3 regions of the Cellulosimicrobium sp. 22598 genome follow, and region 3 is predicted to be linked to each of the others. Evidence: predicted binding sites of a transcription regulator. Region 3 holds the regulator's gene; each other region holds the start of a gene.
What was found. Region 3 encodes Rex, which represses fermentation and respiration genes when NADH is low (regulators of the CRP and FNR family bind a similar motif). Its sites were predicted from a motif close to CTTGTGAANNNNTTCACAAG; they were not measured.
Positions count from the first base shown of each region.

Region 1: pflB (formate C-acetyltransferase) is a predicted target of Rex. The motif match lies at 5,420-5,439, and genes of this name have one in related genera.
Region 2: mqo (malate dehydrogenase (quinone)) is a predicted target of Rex. The motif match lies at 6,220-6,239, and genes of this name have one in related genera.

Region 1 is NZ_JBQEMZ010000001.1:470,681-480,097, reverse strand. Features, by position in the region: gene ACTJIY_RS02220 (GuaB1 family IMP dehydrogenase-related protein) at 1-1,322, opposite strand, end outside; gene dxs (1-deoxy-D-xylulose-5-phosphate synthase) at 1,526-3,439, shown strand; gene ACTJIY_RS02210 (HAD family hydrolase) at 3,510-4,172, shown strand; gene ACTJIY_RS02205 (carboxylate-amine ligase) at 4,213-5,310, opposite strand; gene pflB (formate C-acetyltransferase) at 5,691-8,003, shown strand; gene pflA (pyruvate formate-lyase-activating protein) at 8,024-9,016, shown strand; gene ACTJIY_RS02190 (GrpB family protein) at 9,149-9,417, shown strand, end outside.
Region 2 is NZ_JBQEMZ010000016.1:80,981-90,397, forward strand. Features, by position in the region: gene ACTJIY_RS16440 (RNA polymerase sigma-70 factor) at 1-524, shown strand, start outside; gene ACTJIY_RS16445 (SCO4848 family membrane protein) at 511-729, opposite strand; gene ACTJIY_RS16450 (siderophore-interacting protein) at 904-1,734, shown strand; gene ACTJIY_RS16455 (fatty acid desaturase family protein) at 1,781-2,890, opposite strand; gene ACTJIY_RS16460 (helix-turn-helix domain-containing protein) at 3,046-3,999, opposite strand; gene ACTJIY_RS16465 (hypothetical protein) at 4,090-4,506, shown strand; gene mqo (malate dehydrogenase (quinone)) at 4,685-6,205, opposite strand; gene ACTJIY_RS16475 (maleylpyruvate isomerase family mycothiol-dependent enzyme) at 6,439-7,269, opposite strand; gene ACTJIY_RS16480 (pyridoxine/pyridoxamine 5'-phosphate oxidase) at 7,260-7,949, opposite strand; gene ACTJIY_RS16485 (TetR/AcrR family transcriptional regulator) at 7,946-8,521, opposite strand; gene ACTJIY_RS16490 (MFS transporter) at 8,645-9,417, shown strand, end outside.
Region 3 is NZ_JBQEMZ010000005.1:219,374-228,790, reverse strand. Features, by position in the region: gene ACTJIY_RS07680 (PLD nuclease N-terminal domain-containing protein) at 1-340, shown strand, start outside; gene ccsB (c-type cytochrome biogenesis protein CcsB) at 382-1,401, opposite strand; gene resB (cytochrome c biogenesis protein ResB) at 1,405-3,291, opposite strand; gene ACTJIY_RS07665 (cytochrome c biogenesis CcdA family protein) at 3,293-4,048, opposite strand; gene ACTJIY_RS07660 (TlpA family protein disulfide reductase) at 4,156-4,788, opposite strand; gene ACTJIY_RS07655 (histidine phosphatase family protein) at 4,916-5,587, opposite strand; gene ACTJIY_RS07650 (MarR family winged helix-turn-helix transcriptional regulator) at 5,658-6,188, opposite strand; gene ACTJIY_RS07645 (YceI family protein) at 6,361-6,912, shown strand; gene ACTJIY_RS07640 (redox-sensing transcriptional repressor Rex) at 7,023-7,697, opposite strand; gene ACTJIY_RS07635 (glutaredoxin family protein) at 7,756-8,049, opposite strand; gene ACTJIY_RS07630 (HAD family hydrolase) at 8,110-8,991, shown strand; gene ACTJIY_RS07625 (30S ribosomal protein bS22) at 9,176-9,274, opposite strand.

The DNA of each region.
Region 1 (9,417 bases), on a different contig from region 3:
GTGATCTGGTCGAGGAGGTCCTCGACGCCCGGGCGCTGCGGGTCGAGGAACATGCGCCCCGAGCTGATGCCCTCCTCGTAGAGCGCCTTGCGCGCACGCTCGAACGGCGACCCGCCCGCGGTGCGCGCCGCGACCGCCCGCGCCGACGCCATGCCGAAGCTCTCCTTGTAGAGCCGACCCGTCCCGTCGTCGTGCAGGTCGCCGGGGGACTCGTACGTCCCCGCGAACCACGAGCCGATCATCACCTGCGAGGCACCCGCGGCGAGCGCGAGGGCGACGTCGCGCGGGTGGCGCACGCCGCCGTCGGCCCAGACGTGCTTGCCGAGCTCGCGCGCCGCGGCGGCGCACTCCAGGACGGCGGAGAACTGCGGGCGCCCCACGGCGGTCATCATGCGCGTCGTGCACATCGCGCCCGGGCCGACGCCCACCTTGACGATGTCGGCGCCCGCGGCGACGAGGTCGCGCACGCCGTCCGCGGTCACGACGTTGCCCGCGACCACGGGGACGTCCGGGCCGACGGAGCGCACGGCGTCGAGCGCCTGGAGCATCTTGGCCTGGTGGCCGTGCGCCGTGTCGACGACGAGCACGTCGACGCCGGCCGCCAGGAGCTCCTTGGCCTTGGCGGCGACGTCGCCGTTGATCCCGACGGCGGCTCCGACGCGCAGGCGGCCCGCTGCGTCGAGCGCGGGTGCGTAGACGGACGAGCGCAGCGCGCCCTTGCGCGTGAGGACGCCGACGAGCGCCCCGTCGCGCGTCACGGGCGCGACCTTGAGGCGCGCGCTGTGGAGCTGCTCGTAGGCCGCCTCGAGCCCGGCGCGACCGCCGTCGAGGACGGACGCGTCGAGGACGAGGGGGTCGGTGGTCATGACCTGGTGGACCTGGGTGAAGCGGTCGACGTCGGCGCAGTCGGCCTCCGTCACCACGCCCACGGGCCGGCCGTCGTCCACGACGACCGCCGCGCCGTGCGAGCGCTTGCCGATGAGGGTGAGCGCCGTGTGCACGGTGTCGTGCGGGCCCACGACCACGGGCGTCTCGATGACGGGGTCCTTGGACTTCACGTCGGCGACCACGTCGGCGACGACGTCGGTCGGCACGTCCTGCGGGATGATCGCGACGCCTCCGCGGCGCGAGACCGTCTCCGCCATGCGTCGGCCCGCGACGGCGGTCATGTTCGCGACGACGACGGGGATCGTGGTCCCCGTCCCGTCGGCGGAGGAGAGGTCGACGTCGAAGCGCGAGGCGACCTCGGAACGCGACGGGACGAGGAAGACGTCGCCGTACGTGAGGTCGGTCGCGGGGGACTGGCCGGGCAGGAAGCGCATGCCCCCATCCTACGAGGTCGGAGCCCGTCGTTGTCCGCAGTGCGGAAGTGAGATTCCACGAACGGGTGGTCCGTGCGTCGGGCGCCGGAGTGTGCGTCAATGGCGTGAAGGTCCCGTCGCCCCGCGCACCGCTGCGCAGGTCACCTGCCCGGACGGCCTAGAGTTGTCGGGCTGGTCGCACGGGAACGGAACGGAGCATCTGCATGAGCCTGCTTGGCACGATCACCTCGCCCGAGGACGTGCAACGGCTGACCCTCGAGCAGACGCGGGAGCTCGCCGGCGAGATCCGTGCGTTCCTCGTCGACTCGGTCTCGCGCACCGGCGGGCACCTCGGTCCGAACCTCGGGGTCGTCGAGCTGACGATAGCGATGCACCGCGTGTTCTCGTCGCCGACCGACACGTTCGTGTTCGACACGGGCCACCAGTCCTACGTGCACAAGCTCCTCACCGGGCGCCAGGACTTCTCCGCGCTGCGCAAGCAGGGCGGCCTGTCCGGCTACCCGTCGCGCGCCGAGTCCGACCACGACGTCGTCGAGAACTCGCACGCGTCGACCGCGCTCTCCTGGGGTGACGGCATCGCGAAGGCGAACGTCGTGCGCGGCCTCACCGACCGGCACGTCGTCGCGGTCATCGGCGACGGCGCCCTCACGGGCGGCATGGCCTGGGAGGCGCTGAACAACATCGCCGAGAGCCAGGACCGGCGCCTCGTCGTCGTGGTGAACGACAACGGCCGCTCCTACTCGCCGACCATCGGCGGGCTCGCGCACCACCTGTCGACGCTGCGCACCACGCACGGCTACGAGAGCTTCCTGCAGTGGGGCAAGCGCACCCTCAACCGGTCCGGCGCCCCGGGTCGGTTCGCGTACGAGTGGCTGCACGGCCTGAAGAAGGGCCTCAAGGACGTCGTCGCCCCGCAGGGCATGTTCGAGGACCTCGGCATCAAGTACGTCGGTCCCGTCGACGGGCACGACGTCGAGGCGATGGAGCACGCGCTGCGCCGGGCCAAGGCGTACGGGGCGCCCGTGATCGTGCACGCGATCACCGAGAAGGGCCGCGGCTACACGCCCGCCGAGCAGGACGTCGCCGACCGCTTCCACGCCGTCGGGAAGATCCACCCCGAGACCGGGCTCCCGGTCGCGCCGTCGCGCTTCGGCTGGACGAGCGTCTTCGCGGACGAGATCGTCCAGATCGGCCGCCGCCGCTCCGACGTCGTCGCGATCACGGCGGCCATGCTCGAGCCGGTGGGCCTCAAGCCGTTCGCGCAGGCCTTCCCCGAGCGCACGTTCGACGTCGGGATCGCCGAGCAGCACGCCGCGACGTCCGCCGCGGGCATGGCGTTCGCGGGCCTGCACCCCGTCGTCGCCGTCTACGCGACGTTCCTCAACCGCGCGTTCGACCAGGTCCTCATGGACGTGGCGCTGCACAAGGCCGGCGTGACGTTCGTGCTCGACCGCGCCGGGATCACGGGCGACGACGGCGCGAGCCACAACGGCATGTGGGACATGGCGATGCTGCGCATCGTGCCCGGCCTGCGGCTCGCCGCGCCGCGCGACGAGGAGACGCTGCGGACGGCGCTGCGCGAGGCCGTGGACGTGGACGACGCCCCGACGGTCGTGCGCTACCCGAAGGGAGCGCTCGGGGACGCGCTGCCCGCTGTCGACACGGTGGACGGCGTGGACCTGCTCGCCGTGCCGGACGACGCGCCGAAGATCGCTCCTCAGGGTGCGGCCCCCCGCGCCCGGGTCCTGATCGTCGGCCCCGGGTCCATGGCGCGTGTCGCGCTCGACGCGGCGCAGACGCTCACGGCCCACGGCGTCGACGTCACCGTCGCGTCCCCCACGTGGGTCCTGCCGATGCCGAGCGCGCTCGTCAAGCTCGCCGGCGAGCACGACCTCGTCGTGAGCGTCGAGGACGGCGTCGCCGACGGCGGCGTGGGCGCGCTCCTCGCGCAGCGCTCGCTCGAGGGCGGCGTCCGCACGCCCGTGCACGCGCTCGGCCTGCCCGCGCAGTTCCTCGACCACGCGACCCGGGACCAGGTGGCCTCGGCGTACCGGCTCACGCCGGCCGACGTCGCGCGCGACGTGCTGGACGCGCTCGCGGCACTCACCCGCGGCTGAGTCGTCGGAGCGAGGGCGCTCGTCGCGGACGCCTCGGCGGTGCGGGGGTCGTCCGGGCTAGGGTCCAGGCGTGATCTGGCTCCTCGACCTCGACAACACGCTCGTCGGCCGCGACGACGCCTTCGCCGCCTGGGCGGCCGCCGCCGTCGCCCACGCCGGTCGTGACGCGTCCGACCTCGCGGCGATCGTCGCGGCCGACCGGGGCGGGTTCGCCGTCAAGACCGACGTGGCGCGCGTCATCGTCGACCGTCTCGGCTGGGACGAGGACCTGCCCGCCGCGGTCGACCGCTTCCGCGCCGGCATCCTCGACCACGTGCGCGCGTACGACGGCGTGCTCGACCTGCTCGACGCCCTGCGCGCCGACGGCGACCTGGTGGTCGTGGTGACGAACGGGACGTCCCCCCAGCAGCGCGGCAAGCTCGCCCGCTGCGGGGTCGGGGCGCACGTCGACGCCGTCGTCGTGTCCGGCGAGGAGGGCGTCGACAAGCCCGACCCGCGGCTCCTCGAGATCGCGCTGGACCGCGTCGGTGCGACCGACGCCGACCGCGCACAGGTCTGGATGGTCGGGGACGCGGCGCACGCCGACGTCGCCGCCGGCCGGGCCGCCGGCACGCGCACCGGCTGGGTCTCCCACGGGCGCCCATGGACGGACGGGCTGCTGCCGGACGTCCTGGGGGCGACGGTGCACGACGTCGTCGCCCGCGCCCGCGCGGCGGCCCTCACCGCGCCGTAGCGCGCGCCGGGCACCCGGCCACGGGCGCCCCGGCGGGGCGTCAGGAGTGCGTGACCTCGACCGCCTGCTCGACGACCGCACGCAGGTCCCCGCCGGACGCCGCGTGCCACGCGCGCTGGCGCTGGGCGCCGTTCCCGCCGGACCAGAGGCGTCCGAGGAGCTCCGTCACGGCGTCGAGGTCGCCCGCGTCGACGAGGGCGTCCCGCACGTGCGCGACGAGCTGTCCGACGACGTCGTGCGCCGGGGCGGGACGCCAGGTGAGCGGCGAGACGAGGTCCTCCTCGAGGCCCGAGCGCCCGGCGCGCCACGACGCGGTCCGCAGGATCTCGGGGCGGAGCTCCGGGGGCGCGACGCCGTCCGCGGCCTCGCGCGCCGCGGTCTCGACGAGGCCGCGGCTGAGGGCCGCGAGGAGCGTCGCCGTGTCGGGGTCGAGGCACACGTCGGCGACGCGGATCTCGACGGTCGGGTAGCGCGACGAGAGCCGCGCGTCGAAGTAGACCATGTTCTCGTCGAGGATCGTCCCGGTCGCGACGAGGCCGTCGACCGCCGCGCGGTACGCCTCGGGCGTCCCGAACGCGCGGGTCGGGCCCGACGTCGGCCAGCGGGACCAGACCTGGGACCGGAAGCTCGCGTACCCGCTGTCCTGGCCCTGCCAGAACGGGGAGTTGGTGCTCAGCGCGAGGAGCGTGGAGAGCCACGGCCCGATGCGGTCGAGGACGGTGACCCCCTCGGCGTCGTCCGCGACGGCGACGTGCACGTGGCACCCGCTCGTGAGCTGCTCGCGCGCCGTGAGGCCGAACGCGGCGCGGGCCTCGAGATAGCGCAGGCGGGAGACGGTGGTGCCCTCGAAGGGCAGGGGCGAGGTGGAGAGCGCCGCGACCCGGGCACCGACGCGGTCCGCGGCCTCCTGGGCGCGCTGCCGTCCCGCGCGGATCTCCGTCGCGAGGTCGTCGAGCTCGCGACGCGGGTGGGTCGCGGTCTCGAGCTGCTCCTCCATGAACTCCGACTCGAGCGAGCCGGTCCCGCCGCCCTTCTCGTCGGTGCCCGACGCCTCCAGGGCCTCCGCGGCCCGGGCGACCGGATGGCCGTCGTCGCCGACGAGCAGGAACTCTTCCTCGACCCCTACGGTGCGCTTCACCCGGGCAGTCTCACACGGAAGCCGCGAGCACGTCGGGCGGGCGTGTGACGTGCGTCCGTGTCGTGCGTCACGGGCGCGTGCCGCCTCGGTCGCGCCCGGGTCCCGAGGGCTTGTGAAGGTCATCACAAGGGGTGGTCCCGACAGGGTGCGAGGGGCGAGAGAACCGCGAGATCCCGCGGTTCCTGCGGGGTCCCGCCCGGCTCGGGACCTAGGTCCCCGGACGGCCCGAAACCCCTCCGCGCGACGCCGCGTGAACCTAGCCTGGAGGTGGCGAAGGAGCCCGTCGGAACCTCGACCGAGGGCCTCCACCCGAGGCCCCCGCGAGGCCGGCGGGTCCGGCCGGCGCGCGGACCCGCGCGTCAGGCACGAGGGAGGTCCAGATGACCAGCGTTTCCGAGGCACCCGGCACGACGAGCGGCGGCCGTGCGGTGGAGGGCGGCGTCGACGCGCAGCACGACACCGCGCACGTCCCCGCGTGGGAGGGCTTCACCGACGGCCCGTGGCGCGACACGGTCGACGTGCGCGACTTCATCCAGCGCAACTACCGCCCGTACACGGGCGACGCGTCGTTCCTCGCCGGGCCCACGGAGCGCACGACGGGGATCTGGGACACGCTGTCCGCGATGTTCCCCGAGGAGCGCGAGATGGGGATCTACGACGTCGACCCCCACACGCCCGCGGGGATCACGGCGCACGCCCCGGGCTACATCGACAAGGCGCACGAGGTGATCGTCGGCCTGCAGACCGACGCCCCGCTCAAGCGCGCGATCATGCCGAACGGCGGCTGGCGCATGGTCGAGGGCGCGCTGCAGACCTACGGCTACGAGGTCGACGAGACCCTGAAGAAGGTCTTCACCGAGTACCGCAAGACGCACAACCAGGGCGTGTTCGACGTCTACCCGCCGAACGTGCGCGCGGCCCGCAGCTCGCACATCATCACGGGCCTGCCCGACGCCTACGGCCGCGGCCGGATCATCGGCGACTACCGCCGCGTCGCGCTCTACGGCGTCGACGCCCTGATCGCCGCGAAGAAGCTCGACAAGCTCGGTCTCGACACGCAGCCGTTCAGCGAGCAGGTCGTGCGCGAGCGCGAGGAGCACGCGGAGCAGATCCGTGCGCTGGGCGAGCTCAAGGAGATGGCGGCCGAGTACGGCTACGACATCTCCGGCCCCGCGACGTCGGCGCGCGAGGCCGTCCAGTGGCTCTACTTCGCCTACCTCGCCGCGGTGAAGGAGCAGAACGGCGCCGCGATGTCGCTCGGCCGCACGTCGACCTTCCTCGACGTGTTCATCGACCGCGACCTCGAGGCCGGACGCATCACGGAGTCCGAGGCGCAGGAGATCATCGACGACTTCGTCATCAAGCTGCGCATCGTGCGGTTCCTGCGCACGCCCGAGTACGACGCCCTGTTCTCCGGCGACCCGACGTGGGTCACCGAGACGATCGGCGGCATGGGCGAGGACGGGCGCCCGCTCGTCACGAAGAACTCGTTCCGGTTCCTCCAGACGCTCTACAACCTCGGCCCGGCTCCCGAGCCGAACATGACGGTCTTCTGGAGCCCGGCGCTGCCGCAGGGCTTCAAGGAATACTGCGCCCAGGTGTCGATCGACACCTCGGCCGTGCAGTACGAGTCGGACGAGCTCATCCGCCAGCACTGGGGCGACGACGCGGCGATCGCGTGCTGCGTGTCCCCGATGCGCGTCGGCAAGCAGATGCAGTTCTTCGGCGCTCGCGTGAACCTCGCCAAGACGCTGCTCTACGCGATCAACGGCGGGCGCGACGAGATCTCCGGCAAGCAGGTCTCGCCGGTGGCGGCTCCCGTCGAGGGCGACGTGCTCGACTTCGACGACGTCATGGCGAAGTTCGACGCGACGATGGACTGGCTCGCCGAGACGTACGTCGAGGCGCTCAACTGCATCCACTGGTCGCACGACAAGTACGCGTACGAGCGCATCGAGATGGCGCTGCACGACAAGGACGTGCTGCGGACCATGGCGTGCGGCATCGCGGGCCTGTCCGTCGCGGCGGACTCGCTGTCGGCGATCAAGCACGCGAAGGTCTCCGTCGTCCGCGACGAGCGCGGCCTCGTCGTCGACTACGTGACCGAGGGCGAGTACCCCACGTACGGCAACGACGACGACCGGGCCGACGCGATCGCCGTCGACCTCGTCGAGCGGTTCATGGCGAAGGTGCGCACGCACCCGACGTACCGCGACGCCGTGCCGACGCAGTCGGTCCTGACGATCACGTCGAACGTCGTGTACGGGAAGGCGACGGGCAACACGCCCGACGGCCGCCGCGCCGGCGAGCCGTTCGCCCCGGGCGCCAACCCGATGAACGGGCGCGACACGCACGGCATGCTCGCCTCGGCGCTGTCGGTGGCCAAGCTGCCGTACGACGAGGCGCAGGACGGCATCTCGCTGACCAACACGGTCGTGCCGAGCGGCCTCGGGCGCACCCAGGAGGAGCAGGTGACCAACCTCGCCGGCCTCCTGGACGCCTACATCGGGTCCGAGGGGTACCACATGAACGTCAACGTGCTGAACCGCGAGACGCTCCTGGACGCCATGGACCACCCGGAGAACTACCCGCAGCTGACGATCCGCGTGTCCGGGTACGCGGTGAACTTCGTCCGCCTCACGCGCGAGCAGCAGCTCGACGTGCTCTCGCGCACCTTCCACGGCGCGCTCTGACGAGCGCTGAGGAGCCAGCCATGACCGTCACCCTTCCCGGCCCCGCCGTCCGCCCGTCGCGCGGGTGCGGCGTCGTCGAGAGCAACCTGCCCGACGACGCCACGCGCCTCGACGTCCCGGGCGCCCCGACCTCGGCGGCCGAGCCCGCGGCGTCGGGCACGCCCGTGGGCCACGCCCGCCGGGCGGGCGCGGGCCTGGACGGGCTGACGGTCGCGGACGTGGACCGGGCCGACAAGCTCGCGGCGATGCGCGCGGGCGAGCTCGGCTCGGTCCACTCCTGGGAGCTCGTCACCGCCGTGGACGGCCCGGGGACCCGGCTCACGGTGTTCCTCAACGGCTGCCCGCTGCGGTGCCTGTACTGCCACAACCCCGACACGTTCGCGATGAAGGACGGCAGGCCCGTCACGGCGGACGAGCTCCTCGGGCGCCTCCGGCGCTACCTGCCCGTCTTCCGGGCCACCCACGGCGGGCTCACGCTCTCCGGCGGCGAGGTGCTCATGCAGCCTGCGTTCGCCGCCCGCGTGCTGCGCGGGGCCAAGGCGATGGACGTGCACACCGCGCTCGACACGTCGGGCTTCCTCGGCGCGAACGCCACCGACGCGATGCTCGACGACACGGACCTCGTGCTGCTCGACGTGAAGTCGGGCGACCCCGACACGTACACGAAGGTCACGAGCCGCGACCTCGAGCCGACCCTGTGGTTCGGGCGGCGGATCGCCGAGCGCGGGCTCACCGGCCACGCGCCCGAGGTCTGGGTGCGCTTCGTCCTCGTCCCGGGCCTCACCGACGACCCGGACAACGTCGAGAAGGTCGCCGCGTACGCGGCGTCGCTCAACGCGATCCGCCCCGGCACGGTGACACGCGTCGAGGTGCTGCCCTTCCATCAGATGGGCCGCGACAAGTGGGACGCCCTCGGGCGTACCTACGAGCTCGACGACACGCCCACGCCGTCCCCGGAGCTCACGGAGCGCGTGCGCGACCAGTTCCGCGCCCACGGCCTGACGACGTACTGACCCGACCCGCCGACGAGCGCCCGCTCGCCGAGACGTGAGAAGTGGCCCCGGACCGCCGTGCTCCCGGGGCCACTTCTCTCGTCTCGGCGGGTGCGCGCTCCCCGGGGCGGGGTCAGGTCGTAGGGTGCGCGGGTGCCTGCCGCTACCGTCGACGCCCACGACCCCCGATGGACCGACGCCGGGAGGCGGTGGACGGAGCGCGTCGCCGGCGCGCTGGCCAACCTCGCGAGCCCCGACGGCGGGGGCCCTGTCGTCGTCGAGCACATCGGGTCGACGGCGGTCCCCGGGCTCGCGGCGAAGCCGATCATCGACCTCCAGGTGCGCGTCGCGCCGCTGCCCTCCGAGGCGGAGCTCGACGCCGCGCTCGGGCCGCTCGGGTTCTCGATCGAGCGCGGCGCGCG
Region 2 (9,417 bases), on a different contig from region 3:
CGCTCGAGCGCGCCGTGTTCGTGCTGCGCGAGGTGTTCGACGTCCCGTACGACGAGATCGCCGAGGGCCTCGACCGCTCGGCCGAGTCCGTGCGTCAGACCGCGCACCGCGCGCGCGAGCACGTGCGGGCGCGTCGCCCGCGGTTCACGCCGCCCGACGACGCGCAGCGTGCCGCCGTCGAGCGGTTCATGGCCGCGTGCGCCACGGGTGACACGACCGCGCTCGTCGAGGTCCTCGCGCCGGACGTCGTCGTGGTGAGCGACGGCGGCGGGAAGGCGCGCGCGGCGCTGCGACCCGTGACGGGGGCGGACAAGGTGGCGCGCATGCTCGTGGGCCTCTCGGCGAAGCCCGAGACGACGGCGATGGCCTTCGAGCCGGCGCTGGTCAACGGCGCGCTGGGCGGGGTGTGGACCGTGGAGGGGGCGCCGGCGATGGCGGCGTCCGTCGAGTACGACGGCGAGCGCGTCGTGCGCGTCCTGCTCTTCCGGAACCCGGAGCGGCTGGCCGGGCTCAGACGAGCGTGAGGACGCCGAGAGCGCCGACCGCGACGGCCAGCACGAGCGAGACTGTGATGAGCACGACGTGGACGGTGAGGAAGCGGGTCGCGCGGCCGTCGGCGTCGCGCGAGCGCGGGTCCTTGGCGATGCGCTGGAGGAAGCGCGGCCAGATGAGCAGGTTCCACGCGGCGGCGACGAGCAGGACGACGGACCAGGCGACGGGGAGCTCCACGCGTCGAGCATGCCAGCGGAGCGCGGTGCCTCCGGACCGGGGAGGGTCACGGGGTGTGTGGGATCGGCCACATCGACGGTGACCCGCAGGTGAGGATAGCCTTGCCTACGGTCACCGTGGTCGCGGGGCCGTCGTCCGCCCGGGAGGCCCGGGCCGCACCCCGAGGAGCCGCTGGTGGCCACGTTCAAGATGGTCAAGCCCGCCGACGCGCACGTCGTCACGCTGAGCGTGGTGGGCAGCAAGCGGGTGAGCCCGAACGTCGTGCGGGTGACCCTCGGCGGCGAGGACATGGACCTCTTCACACCCATGGGCTTCGACCAGTGGTTCCGGATGTTCCTCGCCCGCGACGACCAGGAGTCCCTGCGCCTGCCCACGCGCACGTCGGGCATGTGGTACGTCCAGTACCTCGCGACGCCCAAGGCGCGCCGGCCCTGGGTCCGCAACTACACGGTGCGCGCCGCGCGGCCCGACCTGCGCGAGATCGACGTCGACTTCGTCGTCCACGGGGAAGCCGGGCCCGCGTCGTCGTTCGCGCTGTCCGCGCAGCCGGGCGACCGCGTCGGCGTGCTCGACCAGGGTGTGGGGTACAACCCGCGCGTCCCGCACGACTGGACCCTCGTCGTCGCCGACGAGACCGGGCTGCCCGCGGTCGCGGGCATCTGCGAGTCGCTGCCCGACGACGCGCGCGGCCTCGCGATCGTCGAGATCCCCGAGGCGGCGGACGCGCAGGACTTCCGCGTCCCGGCCGGCGTTGAGCTGCGCTGGGTCGTGCGGGAGGGCTCCGCGCCCGAGGGCACCGACCCGCACACGCTCCTGCCCGGCGCGCTGGCGCTCGAGGCGGTGCGGTCGGCCGACCTGCCGTCCGCTCCCGTCTACGCGTACGCGGTGGGGGAGTCGACGCTCGCGACCGGGGTGCGCCGCCACCTCGTCAACGACCGCGGCGTGCCCAAGGCGCACGTCGACTTCGTCGGGTACTGGCGGCACGGGCACGCGGCGTCGGCCTGACCGGCCCGGGCGTCGTCGAGCCTGAGGGCCCGGCGCCTCTGTCCCGTCAGACCTTGCGGAGCTGCCGGAACATCGGGCAGTCGAACGGGTCGCGCGCCGAGAGCCCCACGCGGTTGAGGTAGCGGACCACGATGCCGTACGACTGCACGAGGCTGGTCTCCGTGTAGGGCAGGCCGAGGTTCGCGCAGTGCTCGCGCACGATCTCGCGCGCCCGCGCGAGGTGGGGACGCGGCATGCTCGGGAAGAGGTGGTGCTCGATCTGGAAGTTGAGCCCGCCCATGAGGACGTTCATCCACCAGCCGCCGCGGATGTTGCGCGACGTGAGGACCTGCTTGGACAGGAAGTCGATCTTCGCGTTCTCGGGGATGATCGCCATGCCCTTGTGGTTGGGCGCGAACGACGCCCCCATGTAGACGCCGAACACGGCGAGCTGCACGCCGAGGAACGCGAACGCCATGCCGAGCGGCAGGAACCAGAAGATCGCCCCCACGTAGAGCGACAGGCGCAGCGTGAGGATGACGAGCTCGCGGACCCGGTCGCGGACGTTGCCGCGCGTCCGGCCACCCGCGAGGAGCGAGCGGTACGCCTGGACGTGCAGGTTGAGGCCCTCGAGCGTGAGGAGCGGGAAGAACAGCCACCCCTGGTAGCGGTTGATCACCGAGCGGAAGCCCTTCGCGGCGGCGGCGTCCTCGTCGAGGAAGACGACGACGTCCGGGGCGATGTCCGGGTCCTTGCCGCGCTGGTTGGGGTTCGCGTGGTGGCGCGTGTGCTTGTTCATCCACCACGAGTGGCTGATCCCCACCACGCCGTTCGCGAGGATGCGACCCAGGCGGTCGTTCGCCGGGCCGGACGCGAAGACCTGCCGGTGCGACGCCTCGTGGGCGACGAACGCGAACTGGGTGAAGACCAGGCCGAGCGCCCCGGCGATCAGGAGCTGGAACCACGAGTCGCCGAGGAGGACGAACCCGGCGACGGCGCCGCCGAGCGCGAGCGTCAGCACGGCGAGGGTCCACAGGTAGTAGCCGTGCGTCCGGTGGAGCAGGCCGGCGTCGCGCACGGTGCGCGACAGCGCGCTGTACGTGCTGGTGACGGCGCCCGGCTCGTCGGTGCGGGGACGGGTGGCCCGGAAGCCCGGGCGCACTGCGGCAGAGGTCATGTGCGGCCTCGCAGGGTGTCGGTGTCGACTTCCCAGCCGCGGAGGTGAGCGGGTGCTCGTGCTGCAGATGACCCCCACCCTACGGGACCGTAGGTTGCGCACGCGAGCGCGTCACGTGAAGAACTCGCGCAGGAGCCGGACGGGCGGCGTCGTCGTCAGGCGGCGAAGCGGAACGTCTGGCGGTACTCCGTCGGCGTGATGCCGACCGCGCGCCGGAAGTGGTGGCGCAGGAGCGCCGCCGACCCGAACCCGCAGCGCCGCGCGACCTCCTCGAGGTCGAGCGACGACTCCTCGAGCAGCGACTGCGCGTGCGCGACGCGCTGCGACGTCAGCCACGCGAGCGGCGTCGTGCCCGTCTGGGCGACGAACGAGCGCGCGAACGTCCGCTCCGACGTGTGGGCCCGGCGCGCCAGGTCGCGCACCGTGAGCGGCTCGTCGAGGTGCTCGGTCATCCACTCCAGCAGCTCGGCGAACGAGTCCTCCTCGCACTCCGGGACCGGGCGCTCGATGAACTGGCGCTGACCGCCCTCGCGCTGGGGCGCCACGACCATGCGCCGCGCGATCGTGTTCGCGACCTTGGCCCCGAGCTCGCGCCGCACGAGGTGCAGGCACGCGTCGATCCCCGCTGCGGTCCCGGCGCTCGTCACGAGGTTGCCGTCGTCGACGAACAGCACGTCCGGGTCGATGTCCAGGCTCGGGTACCGGCGACGCAGCTCGTCGGCGTGCATCCAGTGGGTCGTGACGCGCCGCCCCTCGATCACGCCGGCCGCGGCGAGCACGAACACCCCGGAGCACACGCTCAGCAGCAGCGCGCCGCGCTCCGACGCGCGTCGGACCGCGTCCAGCACCTCGGGCGGGTAGTGCGAGCCGATGCGGATCGCCGGGACGATGACGAGGTCGGCGTCGTCCGTGGCGTCGAGCCCGTGGTCGGGGACGACCTGCGCGCCGACCGACGTGCGGACGGGCGACCCGGCGACCGGGCCGCACACGCGGAAGTCGAACGGCGGGACGCCGTCCTCGCTCCGGTCGAGGCCGAACACCTCGCACACGACGCCGAACTCGAACGGGGCCAGGCCGTCGCACACGACGGCAGCGACGGAGTGCACCATGCACGGCACGCTACGCCCGTGGCGGGATCTTGTCGAGAGGTGTCAGTCCTGCCACTCGTCGGCGGAGCCGACCGGCGGAAGGGTGGGGGCATGGACATCATCTGGGGTGTGGTGGTTCTTCTCCTCGTCGGCGGCCCGACCGTCGCGGCGCTCGCGGTGCGGCGCGAGGACCCCGCGCGACCGTGGTTCCCCGCGGGGTCCGACGGCGCGTGGCCCGGTGCCGGCGCCTGGGGCGACCGGTCGGTCGACGGCGAGCGCCCGGACCGCGACGCGCAGCGCCTCGACGCCGACCTGCGGGCGGCGGCCTCGCGCCCTGACGCGCAGGGCGCGCACGTCGACCCGCACGAGGTCGCGGCCGAGCTCGTCCTGCGGCGCGTCGTCCCGAACCCTGCCGTGCGCGACGGCGTGCGGGGTGCCCCGGCGCAGGCGTCGGCGACGCTCGCCGAGCCGCCGACGTCGAACCGGCGTCCGCCGAGCGCGGCGCGGCGCGTGCCGCTCCCGCGCTGACGCGGTCGGTGCCCGCGTCGGACGCACGACGACGGACGCGAGACGGCCAGGACGGCAAGGAGGCGGCTGCAGAGACGCCGCGACAGAGAGGGGGCGACAGAGACGTGGCGACAGAGACGCGACGGCCCGGACCTCGTGGAGGTCCGGGCCGTCGTGGGGGAGGGGCGTCAGATCCTGGTCAGGCGCGCGAGCCGACCGCGTCGACGTCCGCGCCGCCGGTGAGCTGGTCGAGACCCTCGAGCTCCTCGGCCTCCCAGGGGGCGTGGCCGAGGCTCGGGACCATCGTCGCGAGCTCGGGGCGCCACTTGGTGAAACGCGCGGGGAAGCAGCGCTCCAGCAGGTCGATCATCGCGGGGACCGCGGTCGACGCGCCCGGCGAGGCCCCGAGCAGGCCCGCGATGGAGCCGTCGCCGGCGGCGATGACCTCGGTGCCGAACTCGAGGACGCCCTTGCCGTCCTTGTCCCTCTTGATCACCTGCACGCGCTGGCCGGCGGTGATGGTCTCCCAGTCCTTGGGGTGCGCCGTCGGCATGAAGCCCTGGAGCGCCGTGAACTTGGTCTCCGGGCTCGCCAGGAGCTGGCCGACCAGGTACTGGGTGAGGTCGAGGTTCTTCAGGCCCGCACCGACCATCGAGCCGAGGTTGTGCAGGCGCAGCGACGTGAACAGCCCGAGGTACTTGCCCTTCTTGAGGTACTTGGGGCTGAACCCGGCATAGGGGCCGAACATCAGGTAGGTCTTGCCGTCGACGACGCGCGTGTCCAGGTGCGGGACGGACATGGGCGGGGAGCCGACGTCGGCCTTGCCGTACACCTTGGCCTGGTGCTGCGCGACGAGCTCGGGGCTGTCGGTGCGCAGGAACTCGCCGCTGATGGGGAAGCCGCCGTAGCCCTTGGCCTCGGGGATGCCCGCGGCCTGGAGCAGCGGCAGGGCGCCACCGCCTGCGCCGACGAACACGAACCGCGCCTCGACCGTCGAGCGGCGCTTCGGGGCGTTCCACGAGCGGTCCTTGACCGTCAGGCGCCAGCGGCCGTCCTTGGTCTTCTTGAGGTTCTTCACCTCGTGCTCGAGGTAGAGCTGCGTGCCCTGCGAGACGAGGTAGTCGACGAGCTGCTGCGTGAGGGCGCCGAAGTCGACGTCCGTGCCGCTCGTCGCGCGCGTCGCCGCGACCGGCTCGTCGCCGTCGCGCTCCGCGACGAGGAGCGGGGCCCACTCGGCGATCACGGCCGGGTCGTCGCTGAACTCGAGCTCGCTGAAGAGCGGGTGCCGGCGCAGCGTCTCGAACCGGCGGCGCAGGTAGTCGACGTTCTCCGCGCCGCGCACGAAGGTCATGTGCGGCGTGCGGGAGATGAAGCTCGCGGGCTGGGGGAGCGCGCCGGTGGTGAGCAGGTGGTGCCAGAACTCGCGCGACACCTCGAACTGCTCGTTGATCTTCACCGCCTTGGTGATGTCGATCGAGCCGTCCGCCTTCTCCGGCGTGTAGTTCAGCTCGCACAGGGCGGCATGGCCGGTCCCGGCGTTGTTCCACGGGTTCGACGACTCCTGCGCCACAGCGTCCAGACGCTCGTAGATGCGCACGGTCCAGGAAGGCTCCAGGACCTTGAGGAGGGCTCCCAGCGTGGCGCTCATGATGCCACCGCCGATGAGTGCTACGTCGATCTGGTCTGCGCTGCTTGCGGGGTTGCTCGCTCGACTCGACACGCTCCGATTCTACGCTTGTGAAAGAGTGCACTAAGTGTGGGTTCCGTCACGGGCGTGCGTCACACTTTCGCGGGACGAACGTCCCGACCGGCACAGGCCGGACGTCTCACCCGCACCCCGGGACCCCCGTCCGCCGAGGGAGAGCAGGTCGCGGAGGGCTCAGAGGCTCGACGGCTGAGCGCGGGTTCGGCTCGCGCCCGAGACTCGGCCGCGCGCCGAACCCCGCCGCGGGTCTATTGCGGCGGCGAGTACGGGGAGGGCCAGGGGCCGATCTCGGGGAGGGCGACCGGTTCGCCGGAGCGGAAGGCGAGGGGTTCGGCGTCGGCGGTGCGGCCCGCGAGCCAGGCGGCGACGTCGGTGAGGCGACCCCGGACGACGACACCGGCTCGCGCGTCGAACCCGGGGTCGGTCCCCGGGGGGGTCTCGGAGTCGGGAGGAACCCCGGGTTCGGCGAGGCGGAGGCCGCCCGGACCCACCCCGAGCGCGGTGGGCTCGCTCGCGAGCTCGACCGTGACGTCGTCCGTGAGCCGGACCCCGAGGAAGTCGAGGAGGTGGAGGTCGAGGGAGCGCGGCCACGTGTCGAGGCCGATCCCGGCGTCGAGGTCCACGGCGTGGATGCGGACCTCGCGCCACCATGCGACGAGCGCGTCGGCGACGGCCCCGTCGCGGTAAGTCACGGGGGCGTCCCACCCGGACGACCCGGGCCCCGGCCACGCGGCGTCGAGGCGTTCGGCGAGCGTCTCGAGCGCGACGACGTGCGCGGCGACGGACCGGCGCGCGCCCGCCTGGATGCCGGCCTCGCGGCCGGCGGCTCCGCCGTCGTACACCTCGACGAGCGCGCCGCGGGCGGCGTGCTCCGCCTGTCGGGCCATGGCCTCGCCGATCGCCGTGACGTGCGCGAGCACGTGGCTGCGCGACCAGCCGGGAAGGGTCGAGGGGCCGGCGAGGCCGTCGTCGCCGAGGGTGCGCGTCGCGGCGGTGACGGCGGCGAGCGCGGACCGTGCGTCGTGGCGCGCGTCCTCGACGTCGGGGAGGGCGAGCGGGCTGGTTCCGGTCAGGGCCACAGGAGCTCCTTCGTCCAGGTGGGGGGTGCTGCGGTCCGGGTGTCCGCGGCGGCGGCGTAGCGGAGGCGGGTCTGGCCCTCGGGCGAGGACGCCCAGAACTCGACGCTCGTGGGCTCCAGGGCGTACGCGGTCCACGCGTCGAGGACGAGGCCGGGCTCGCTGCGGACCCGTGCGAGCGCCGCGTCCCACGCGGTCCGGTACGCGTCCTGCGACGCGAGCGGGTCGCTCTGCGGTCCCGCGAGCGCGGTCGCGCGGGAGGCGTCGGAGCGCGCGAGGAAGTCGGCGGCGGACGCGTCGGAGCCGAGCGGGACCACCGGACCGCGCACCCGCACCTGGCGGCCGTGCTCGCGCCAGAAGAACGTCAGTGCGGCGTTCGGGTTCTGCGCGAGCGCCAGGCCCTTGGGCGAGTCGGCGCGGGTGGCGAAGACCCAGCCGTCGCCGTCGACGTCCTTGAGGATCAGCGTCCGGGCGTCGACCCGGCCGCTCGCGTCGGCGGTCGAGAGGGTCGCGGCGTGCGGTGCGGGCAGGCGCGCGTCGATCGCCTCCTCGAGCCAGCGGACGAAGAGGGTGCTCGGCTCGTCCGGTGCTGCGTCGACGTCGAGGCCGGGCAGGTCGTCGCCGAACACCGGGAGCGCGCGCAGGCGCTCGCGCAGGGACGGGCGGTCGGGGGTGTCGGTCATGCGTCCTCCAACGGGTCTGCGGGGCGGGGGTCGAGCAGCGCGACGAAGCCCCGCGCGGCGGCGGTCATCGCGTCGGGGTCGTCGAGGGCGCGCGCCAGGACGTACCCGCCCTGCACGATCGCGACGGCCGCCAGCGCGCGGTCGCGGGCGGCGTCGTCGGGCAGCCCGTCCTCCGCCAGGACGGCGGCGGCCAGGTCGACGAGCCCGCGGAAGTAGGTCCGGACCTCTGCCGCCAGCGTGGCGTCGTCCATGACGGCCTGGTCGCTCACGAGGCGCCCGACCTTGCACCCGGCGAGCGCGGGCCGCGGCCGTTCGAGGTAGCGGACGAGGCGCTCGACGGCGGTCCCGTCGGCGTCGAGGTCGCGGTGCGCCGCGTCGAGCCCGGCGGCCGTCGTGGCGTGGACGGCCGCCGCGGCGAGGTCGTGCTTGGTGGGGAAGTGGTGGTACAGGCTGCCCTGGCCCACGCCGCTCGCGGCGAGGACCTCGCGCGGGCTGGTCGCGCCGACGCCCTGGGCCCAGAACAGCTCCTGCGCGGCGGCGACGAGGCGCGCGCGGGCGTCGGTCGTCGTCATGGCCGCCACCATACCTACCTCTAGGTATGGTGGCGAGCCGGCCGCCGTGCGCAGCACCGCACGTCACGCCGTGCCGGTCGCCTCGGCCGGGACGGCATGAGAGTCGAGTCGTACGGTGGGTCGGTGACGGTGCAGCAGCGGGTGCTGGTGGTCGCGGTCCTCGCGTCGTTCGTGTCGTTCCTGGACGGCTCGGTGGTCAACGTCGCGCTGCCCGCGATCTCCGCCGAGCTGACGACCGGGCCGGTCACGGGCCTCGCGCTGCAGCAGTGGGCCGTCGACGCGTACATGATCACGCTCGGCGCGCTCATCCTCCTGGCGGGCTCCCTGTCCGACGTCCACGGCCGGCGCCGCGTCATGGCGATCGGCCTCGTCGGCTTCGCGGTGACGTCGGTCGCGTGCGCGCTCGCCCCCGACGGGCTGTTCCTCGTCGTCGCGCGCGGGCTCCAGGGCGTCGCGGGTGCGCTGCTCGTGCCGAGCTCGCTCGCCATGATCATCTCGACGTTCGACGGCGAGCGGCAGTCCCGCGCGATCGGCTCCTGGACCGCGTGGACCAGCACCGCGTCGCTCGTCGGCCCCCTGCTCGGCGGGATCCTCATCGACACCATCTCGTGGCGCTGGGTGTTCTGGATCAACGTGCTCCCCGTCGCGGTGACGCTGTGGCTGCTGCGCGGCGTCCCGCGGTCCGCGGCGGAGGAGCCGGGGGCCGCGGGTGGCCCAGACGGGCGACGGCGCATCGACGTCGCCGGGGCGACGCTCGCCGCCGTCGGGCTCGCCGGCACCGTGTTCGCGCTCATCGAGCAGGGCCGGTTCGGGTGGGCGAGCCCGGTGGTGTGGGGGCCGTGCGTCGTCGGGGTCGCGTGCCTCGTGGTGTTCGTCGGGTGGGAGCGTCGCGCCCC
Region 3 (9,417 bases):
GCCGTTCCTCGGCCCGGTCGCCTGGATCCTCGTCAAGCGCTCCGCGTCGCGGTCCGGCTCGCGGTACGCGGCCGGTCGGCCGTCGGGCGGTGCGTCGAACGGCGGCACGCGCCGCCGTCGCAACGCCCCCGTCGCGCCCGACGACGACCCCGAGTTCCTCTGGCGGCTCGAGCAGCAGCAGCGCCGCCAGGCGCGGGACGAGGCGCCCTCGCCCGCGACGGACGACGCTCCCCCGACGGCCGGGGGCACGACGGAGGACGACCGCACCGAGGACGACGGCGACGCGCACCGTCCCGGCGCGAGCAACGGGTCCGACGACGGCGACGACACCGCCCGCTGACCGACCCACCGCAGTGAGGTCGAGCGCGGTGTCGGACCGGGTCAGTCGCCCGGGTTGAGGCCCGAGTACGAGTGCTTGCCGTTGAACAGCAGGTTCACGCCCGTGAAGTTGAAGAGCACGCACGCGTAGCCGACGATCACGAAGTACGCCGCCCGGCGGCCGGACCAGCCGCGGGTCGTGCGGGCGTGCAGGTACGCCGCGTACACGATCCAGACGACGAAGCTCCAGACCTCCTTGGGGTCCCAGCCCCAGTAGCGGCCCCAGGCGTGCTCCGCCCAGATCGCGCCGCCGATGATGGTGAACGTCCACAGCACGAACGCGACCGCGTTGAGGCGGAAGCTGAGCGCCTCGAGCTGGAGCGGGCCCGGCGTCGAGTCGAGCCAGCGCCAGCCGCGCGCGCCGAGGAAGGCGTTCCCGGAGTCGCGCGAGTCGCGCAGGAGCTGGAGCACCGACGTGACGAACGCGACGGTGAAGATGCCCGTCGCGATGATCGCGACGCCCACGTGGATGACGAGCCAGTAGGACTGGAGCGCGGGCTGCACGCCGGTCGCGGCGACGAAGAACGCGTTCTGCGCGAGCACGAGGAACAGAACCGCGAGGCCCGTGACGAACGACCCGAGGAAGCGCACGTCCCGCTTGAGCGACACGGCCAGGAACACCGCGAGCGCGACGAACGCGCCGACGAGCGTGAACTCGTACATGTTGGCCCACGGCGTGCGGCCGGCAGCGATCCCGCGCGTGACGATCGCGACGAGCAGCAGCGCCGTCCCGAGCCACGTCAGCGAGATCCCGATGTTGGCGGCCTTGCGCGACGGCTCGGGCGCGGCGACGGGTGCGGCGTCGACGACGTCCGGCGTGCCCGGGCCGTACGGCGAGACGGACGCGCCCGCGCCCGCGAGCACCTCCGCGCCGGGCGCCTTCGCGTCGGCCCGTGCCTCGGCCCGCTCGTCGTCCGCGCGGCCCGCGAGCCGCGCGAGGTCGATCGCGAACGCGACGAGCGCGACGGTCAGGGCAGTCGCAGCGGCCCAGACGAGGTCCTGGCTCAGCTCGGCTACGGTCATCGGTCAGCCTTTCGTGCGCGGTCGCGCGGTCGGGTCCTGTGCGGGACGCGCGGTGGAGCGGGTGCGGTCGGCCGGTGCGCGTCCCGACGACGTGGTGAGGTCACCCTCACCCGATGGTGCCACGCCCGGGAGCGCGGCGAGAAGCGAGTCCACCTCGCCCTGGAGCCCGGCGTCGTCCCCGCGGGCGAGACCCGCGACGGCGACGACGGTGCGCTCGCGCGGGCCGTCGTCCCCGTCACCGGGGACCTCCTCGCGCCACGCGCGCACCCACACGCGGCGGCGCGGGGTGAACAGCGAGACGGCGAGCCCCGTGAGCGCGCCGAGCGCGAACACGAGCACCCACGTGAGCGACGGGTCGTGGCGCAGGTCGAGCGCGACGTAGCGCGGCAGCGAGTCGAACGTGATCGTGCCGAGGCCGTCGGGCAGGTCGACCGTCTCGCCCGGGGCGACGAGCAGCTTCACGCGCTCGCCGTCCGCGTCGACCGACGGCGTGAGGTCGTCCGTGTCGAGGCGGTAGACGTTCTGCGGCAGGCCCTCGTCGAGACCGAGGTCGCCCCGGTAGACCTCGAGCACGAGGAGCGGGTTGATCGGCTGCGGGTACACCGACTCCGCGGTCTCGCCGTCCTCGCTGAGCTGGGCCGTCGGCAGGAAGTACCCGACGAGCCCGATCTGGTCGAGGCCGGACGACACGTCGGGCACCTTGATGACGCCGCGCGAGGTGTACATCGTGTCCTCGGGCAGGAACGGCACGCGGCCCGAGAACGCCACCTCGCCGTCGGCGTCGTGCACCGTGACCTCGGGCGCGAACCCGTTGCCCTGGAGGTAGATCTTGGCGCCGCCGGCGGTGAGCGGGTGGTTGACCTTGATGGTCTCCTCGTGGGACTCGCCGTCGGGGTCGCGCACGGTGACCGTCGCCGTGAAGTCGCGCGATTGCGCGAACGCGACCGCGTCCTGGGCGAACTCCGACTCGAACGCGTCGAGCGTCATCGAGAACGGCACGAGCGACGACGGCCGGAACCACGCGCCGTTCTCGAACGTGTCGTAGTCGACGACCGCGTTGGCGAACCCGCGGCCCTCGGTGACGATCGCCTGGCCGCGGTAGTGCAGGAGCTGGCCCGTCGCGACGGCGACGAGGAGACCGACGAGCGACAGGTGGAACAGCAGGTTGCCCGTCTCGCGCACGTAGCCCCGCTCGGCGGACACCGTGCGCGCGGCGGGTCGCGCCGCGGCGCGACCGCGCGCGGGGGCGGCCTCCTCGGCGCCCGTGTCGACGCGGAACGTCGGCAGCCGGCGCAGGCGGCCGCGCAGGTGGCTGCTCGCCGCCGCGACGACCTCGTCCGGCGAGGCGTCGGTGACGGCGCGCGCCTGCGCGGGGAAGCGGTCGAAGCGCCGCGGCGTGCGCGGGGGCCGCGTGCGCAGCGCCTGCCAGTGCGCCTTCGTGCGCGGCAGGATGCAGCCGACGAGCGAGACGAACAGCAGGATGTAGATCGCGGAGAACCACACCGAGGCGTAGACGTCGAAGAAGCCGAGCCGGTCGAGCCACTCCCCCGTCGTCGGGTTCTCCTGCAGGTACCGCAGCACGGCCGCCGGGTCCTGGGGGCGCTGCGGCAGGACGGAGCCGGGCACCGCTGCGACCGCGAGCAGCATGAGGAGCATGAGCGCGACGCGCATGCTCGTGAGCTGCCGCCACGTCCAGCGCAGCGTGCCGCGCCACCCGAGCCTCGGGAGCGCCGGGCCGCCGTCGCCTCCCGCGCCGCCCCCGCCACCCGACGGCGTCCGGTCACCCGGGCCGTCGCCCGCGGAGAACGCGTCGTCGATGCCCTCGGGGCGGTAGCCCGTCGGCGTCGGACGCTCTTCTGATCTCTCGGCCTGGCCGGTCCGCTCGGTCATCTCACACCACCGTCACGTAGCCGTCGATCCAGCCCTGCATGGTCGTCGTCCACGTCGTCCACAGGCCCGTGACCAGCGCGAGGCCGATGAGCACGAGCAGCCCGCCGCCGATCCGCATGATCGCGAGGCGGTGCCGGCGCAGGAAGCCGAGCATGCGCTGCGAGCTCTGGAGCCCGAGCGCGATGAGCAGGAACGGCACGCCGAGACCGAGGCAGTAGGCGACCCCGAGGACCGCGCCACGGCCCGCCGAGGCCTCGTTCAGCGACAGCGACTGCACGGCGACGAGCGTCGGACCGAGGCACGGCGTCCAGCCGAGCCCGAACACGATGCCGAGCAGCGGCGCTCCCCACAGCCCCGCCTGAGGGCTCAGGTGCAGGCGCCGCTCGCGCTGGAGGAACGGGACCGCCCCCATGAAGGCGAGCCCCATGAGGATGACGACCACGCCCAGGACGCGCGTGATGACGTCCTCCCACCGGACCAGGTGCACGCCGATCGCGCCGGCGGCGACCATCAGCGCGACGAACACGAGCGTGAAGCCGGCGACGAAGAGCCCGACGCCCGCGAGGACGCGGCCGCGGCTCGGCGCCGCGACCCGCGTGGCCGTCGTCGTCCCTCCGGACGCGCCACGCCCGCTCCCGGCGTTCGCCGCGGCCATGCCCGAGACGTACCCGACGTAGCCGGGCACGAGCGGCAGCACGCACGGCGAGGCGAAGGAGACGAGCCCCGCCAGGATCGCCACCGGGACCGCCAGCAGCATCGACCCGCTCCAGACCGTCGCGGCGAACGTGTCGCCGACGCTCGTCGCGGCGGCGGGGAGCGCGGTGGCCGGGACGGTGGCGGCGAGGGACGCGAGGGTGACCACGGTCAGCCGGCCGCCTCGTCCTCGGCGAGCACGTCGTCGACGAGCGCGTTCAGGGTCGAGCCCTCGGCGAGCCCGATGACGCGTGCCGCGACGCGGCCCTCGCGGTCGAGCACGACCGTCGACGGGACCGCCTGGAGCGGCACCGTGCCGGAGAGCGCCGCGACGACCTCCCCGCTGCGGTCGTCGATCGACGGGTACGGCACCTCGAACCGGCGCTGGAACGCCTGCGCGGCCCCGGCCTCGTCCGTCGTGTTGATGCCGAGCACCTGCACGCCGTCGTCGGCGCGGTCGTTCGCGAGGGCCACGAGGTCGGGCGCCTCGGCGCGGCACGGCGCGCACGCGGCGTACCAGGTGTTGAGCACGACGACGTCGCCCAGCCAGGCGCTCGTGTCGACCGGCTCGCCCTCGTAGTCGGTGCCGGTGAGCGCGACGACGTCGCCCCGCTCGCCCGCGTCCCAGGTGCGGACCGAGCCGTCGCCGGAGACGTAGCCCTGCCCCACGACGTCCGTCGTCGCGCCGGAGTCCTGGGCGCACGCCGCGAGGCCGAGCGTCGCGGCGAGCACGACGCCCGCGGTCAGCACGCGGCGGACGGGCGGGAGGGCGCGCGCGGCACGCGCGCGCGAGCTGGCGGTCACAGCGGCATCACGGGAGGCACCCTGCCCGGGGTTCCTGGACGCCACCTGGGAGACGTGACCTCCGCCACTCCCGAACGGGACGGTTCGGGCGTCCGGACGGCGACGACTGCGCGAGACATGACCGACGTCACGCCCCCGCGACGGTCGCGGCGCCCGGGAGGAGGTCGGCGACCGGCTCGGAGTAGTGCAGGCCGACGAGGCGGTCGTCCTCGAAGTGCAGCGACGTGAGCGACGCGAGCGAGCACTGCCGCTTGCGCGGGTCGTGCCACAGGCGGCGGTTCTCGAAGCTCAGGCGCGTGAGCCACACGGGGAGCTGGTGGCTCACGAGGAGCGCCTCGTGGCCCGCGGCCTTGTCCCGGGCGTCGGCGACCGCGGCGCGCATGCGCGCGACCTGCTCGGTGTACGGCTCGCCCCAGGACGGCCGGAACGGGTTCCACAGGAAGCGCCAGTGCTGCGGGTGGCGCAGCGACCCGTCCCCGACGCCGAAGGTCATGCCCTCGAAGTGGTTCGCGGCCTCGATGAGCCGGTCGTCGGTGCCGAGCTCGAGCCCGAACGCCTCGGCGGCGGGCGTGGCCGTCTCCTGGGCGCGCTGGAGCGGCGACGCGACGACGACGGCGAGGTCCGCGCGGGGGCGGGACGCGCCGTCGGGCCCGGGCTCGCCCGCGAGGTGCGCGGCGACGCGGCGGGCCATCTCGTGGCCTCGCTCGGAGAGGTGGTAGCCGGGGATGCGGCCGTAGAGGACGCCGTCGGGGTTGTGGACCTCGCCGTGGCGCAGGAGGTGGACGATGGTGGAGACCATGCGCACCAGTGTCCCGCACTCCCGGCCCTGACCGGCACCCGCGGGCCGGCGGCTCCCGGAGCGACCCGGGTCAGGAGTCGCGGTCGGCCTTGCACGCCTCGGCGACGGCCGCCATCGCCTCGCCGAGCGCCCGGAACTGCTCCGGCGTGAGCACGTCGACCATGAACCGGCGCACGGCGGCCACGTGGGCCGGAGCCGACGCCACGAGGACGCGGTAGCCCTCGGTCGTCATCTCGCAGTTGACCCCGCGGCGGTCGCCCGTGCTCGCCGAGCGCCGGACCAGGCCGCGTGCCTCCATGCGCGCCACGGTGTGGGTCACGCGGCTGCGGGACCGGGCGAGCCCGTCGGCGAGGGCGGACATCCGCAGCGTGTGGTCCGGGCTCTCCGAGAGCCGCACCAGCAGCTCGTACTCGTTGAGCGACACGTCCGACCGCTCCTCGTGGTCGCGCCCCAGCGACTCGATGAAGCGCACGGTCCCGTCGAGGTAGGCGCGCCACAGGCGCTGCTGCTCGGCGTCGAGCCAGCGCGGCTCCTCGCTCGCGGCCGCGGTGGTCCCGCGGGCGGTCGTCGTCAGCTGGTGGTCGACGTCGTTGCTGGTCATGGGTCCTCGGGCGCTGGCGGACGGGGGCGGGTTCAGGGGTGGAACCTCGCCGAACATTGTTCCACCTCACCGGGAATAGACGGATCACCCCCTGCTGTTGATACGCTCGTGCGAAGTTGAACCTTCAACCAAGTTCGGTCCCCCGGGACCCTCGACCCCTTCAGGAGCACCCATGGCCACGCCGCTGCCCGCCGGGCTCAACGCCGGTACCTACGCCCTCGACTCGTCCCACTCGCAGGCGGCCTTCACGGTCCGCCACGCCGGCATCTCCAAGGTGCGCGGCACGCTCGCCATCACGGCCGGCACCATCACCGTGGGCGACGACCTCGAGTCGACCTCCGTGACCGCCGAGCTCGACGCCGCGTCCGTGAGCACGGGCGACGCGAACCGCGACAACCACCTGCGCAGCGCGGACTTCTGGGACGCCGAGAACAAGCCGACGTGGACCTTCGCGTCGACCAGCATCTCCGGCGACGGCGACGACTTCGTCGTGGCGGGCGACCTGACCATCAACGGCGTGACCAAGCCGGTCGAGCTCGAGACCGAGTTCGCGGGCACCGCGACCGACCCGTTCGGCAACGCGCGCGCCGGGTTCGAGGCGACCACGGAGATCTCCCGCAAGGAGTTCGGCCTCACCTGGAACGCCGCGCTCGAGACCGGCGGCGTGCTCGTGGGCGACAAGATCAAGATCGCCCTCGACGTCTCGGCCATCAAGCAGGCCTGACGACCGGCTCCCGGGACACTCTTCCCCGGTACCGTTCCCCGAAACACTGCACCCCCGGCAGGGGTGCCGCCCCGAGGGGCCGCGTGCGCGAGCACGCGGCCCCTCGTCGTTCAGCGGTCCTGCGCCTCGGCGAGCGCGCGCGCCTGGGAGTGGAACGCGAGGATCTGCAGCTCGCTGCCGACGTCCACGCCGCGCACGTCGACGTCCGCGGGCACCTGCAGCGCACGCGGCGCGAAGTTGAGGATCTCCCGCACGCCCGCCGCCACGACCCGGTCCGCGACGGACTGCGCGTGCGCCGCCGGCGTCGCGAGGACCACGATCGACACCTTCTCCCGCGCCACGACCTCCTCCAGCGCGTCGACGTGCTCGACGACGAGGCCCGCCGCCCGCGTGCCCACGACCTCCGGCGACGCGTCGAGGAGCGCCGCGACGTGGAAGCCCCGCTGCTCGTACCCCGAGTAGTTCGCGAGCGCGTGCCCCAGGTTGCCGATCCCGACGATCGCGATGCGGTGCTCGTCCACGAGCCCCAGCGCCTCGGTGATGTACTGCGCGAGCGAGTCCACGTCGTAGCCCACGCCGCGCGTGCCGAACGAGCCCAGGAACGACAGGTCCTTGCGGAGCTGCGCCGGACCGACGCCGGAGAGCTCGGCGAGCTCGACCGACGACGTCGTCGCGACGCCCCGCGCCACCAGGTCGCGCAGCGCCCGCAGGTAGGACGGGAGCCGCGCCACCGTCGCGCTCGGGATACCCGGCGCCGTCACCTCACCGACTACCTGCTCAGCCACCCGTCACCCCGTCGTCCTGGGACCGTCCTCGTCGACGGTCGCGCTCCACCGGGAGGAATCATCCCAGGTCCGCGCGCGCCGTCGAAATCCGACCCACCGCGCGGGCGAGCCGGCGGGCGTCCACGCGCCAGAACCCCTGCTGCACGCCGCCGACCGTCACGACCGGGACGTACTCGCCGTACTGCTCGCGCAGCGCCGGGTCCGCGTCCGGCGCGTCCACGTCCACCTCCGCCCACGCGACGCCCGCCTCGGCGCACACCGCCGCGACGACGGCGCGCGCGTCGTCGCACAGGTGGCACCCCGCTCGGCCGTAGAGGAGGACGGGAGGGGCCGGCGCGTCGGAGGTGCTCACGCCTCCCAGGGTACGAGGACGCGGCCCCGGGCCGAGCGCGGGACCGCCTAGAGTGGGGACATGGCGACGTCTTCCGGTCCGGGCCCCGTCCCGACCCCCGGGTCGACCGCCTCCGAGGCCGCGCCCGACGCCGGCCGCACACCCCCCGCACCCGCGCACCGCACCGCCGCGTTCTTCGACGTGGACAACACGATCATCCGCGGCGCGTCGTCGTTCCACCTCGCCCGCGCGCTCTACCAGCGGGAGTTCTTCTCGACGCTCGACATCGTGCGCTTCGCCGTGCACCAGGCGCGCTACCTCCTGTTCGGCGAGAACAAGCAGCAGATCGACCGCATCCGGTCCCGCGCGCTCGCCCTCATCGCGGGTCGCTCCGTCGCCGAGGTCACCGCGATCGGCGAGGAGGTCTACGACACCGTCCTCTCGCTGCGCATCTACCCCGGTACGCGCCGCCTGCTCGACGAGCACCTCGCCGCCGGTCACCAGGTGTGGCTCGTCTCCGCGACCCCCGTCGAGATCGGCGAGCTCATCGCGCGCCGCCTCGGCACGACCGGCGCCCTCGGCACCGTCGCCGAGCACGAGGACGGCTTCTACACCGGCCGCCTCGTGGGCGACATGATGCACGGCCGCGCCAAGGCCGCCGGGGTGCGCGCCCTGGCCGAGCGCGAGGACATCGACCTCGACGCGTCCTACGCCTACGGCGACTCGCTCAACGACGTGACGATGATGGAGGCCGTGGGGCACCCGTGCCCCATCAACCCCGACGCGCGGCTGCGCCGGCACGCGCAGGACGTCGGCTGGCCCATCCGCGAGTTCCGCGGCCGACGCCGTCGCGTCGCCCGCAGCAGCGTCCGCACCGCGAGCTGGGCCGGCGCCGCCTGGGCCGCCGCCCTCGTCCTGCGCTCCGTCCGCCGCGCCGTCGACCGCCGCATCTCGCGCCTCTGACCACCCCGCTCCCCCGAGCCGGCGCCCTCGCCCCCGCCCCCGCGAGAGAGAACCCTGGTCCCGCGAGGTAGAGGCCTGGTAGGCCAGGGCTCCACCTCGCGTGATCGTCCGAGACGCGTCGAGCCCGGTCCCTCGGGAGGGGCCGGGCTCGACGGCGGGTCGGCGCGTCAGGACGCGCGCGACGTCACTTCTTGTTGCGACGCTGGTGACGCGTCTTGCGAAGCAGCTTGCGGTGCTTCTTCTTGGCCATGCGCTTGCGGCGCTTCTTGATGACGGAGCCCATACGGTCCTCGCAATGCTCGAGCGGCGTGTCGGTCGGCGACCGGTCGACCGGCCGCGTGTGGTCCACGGTTGATCGGGGCGCCCGGCGACCACGAGGGCGCCGCGAGCCGACCAACACGAGAGAAATCCGCCCCCTAGACTACC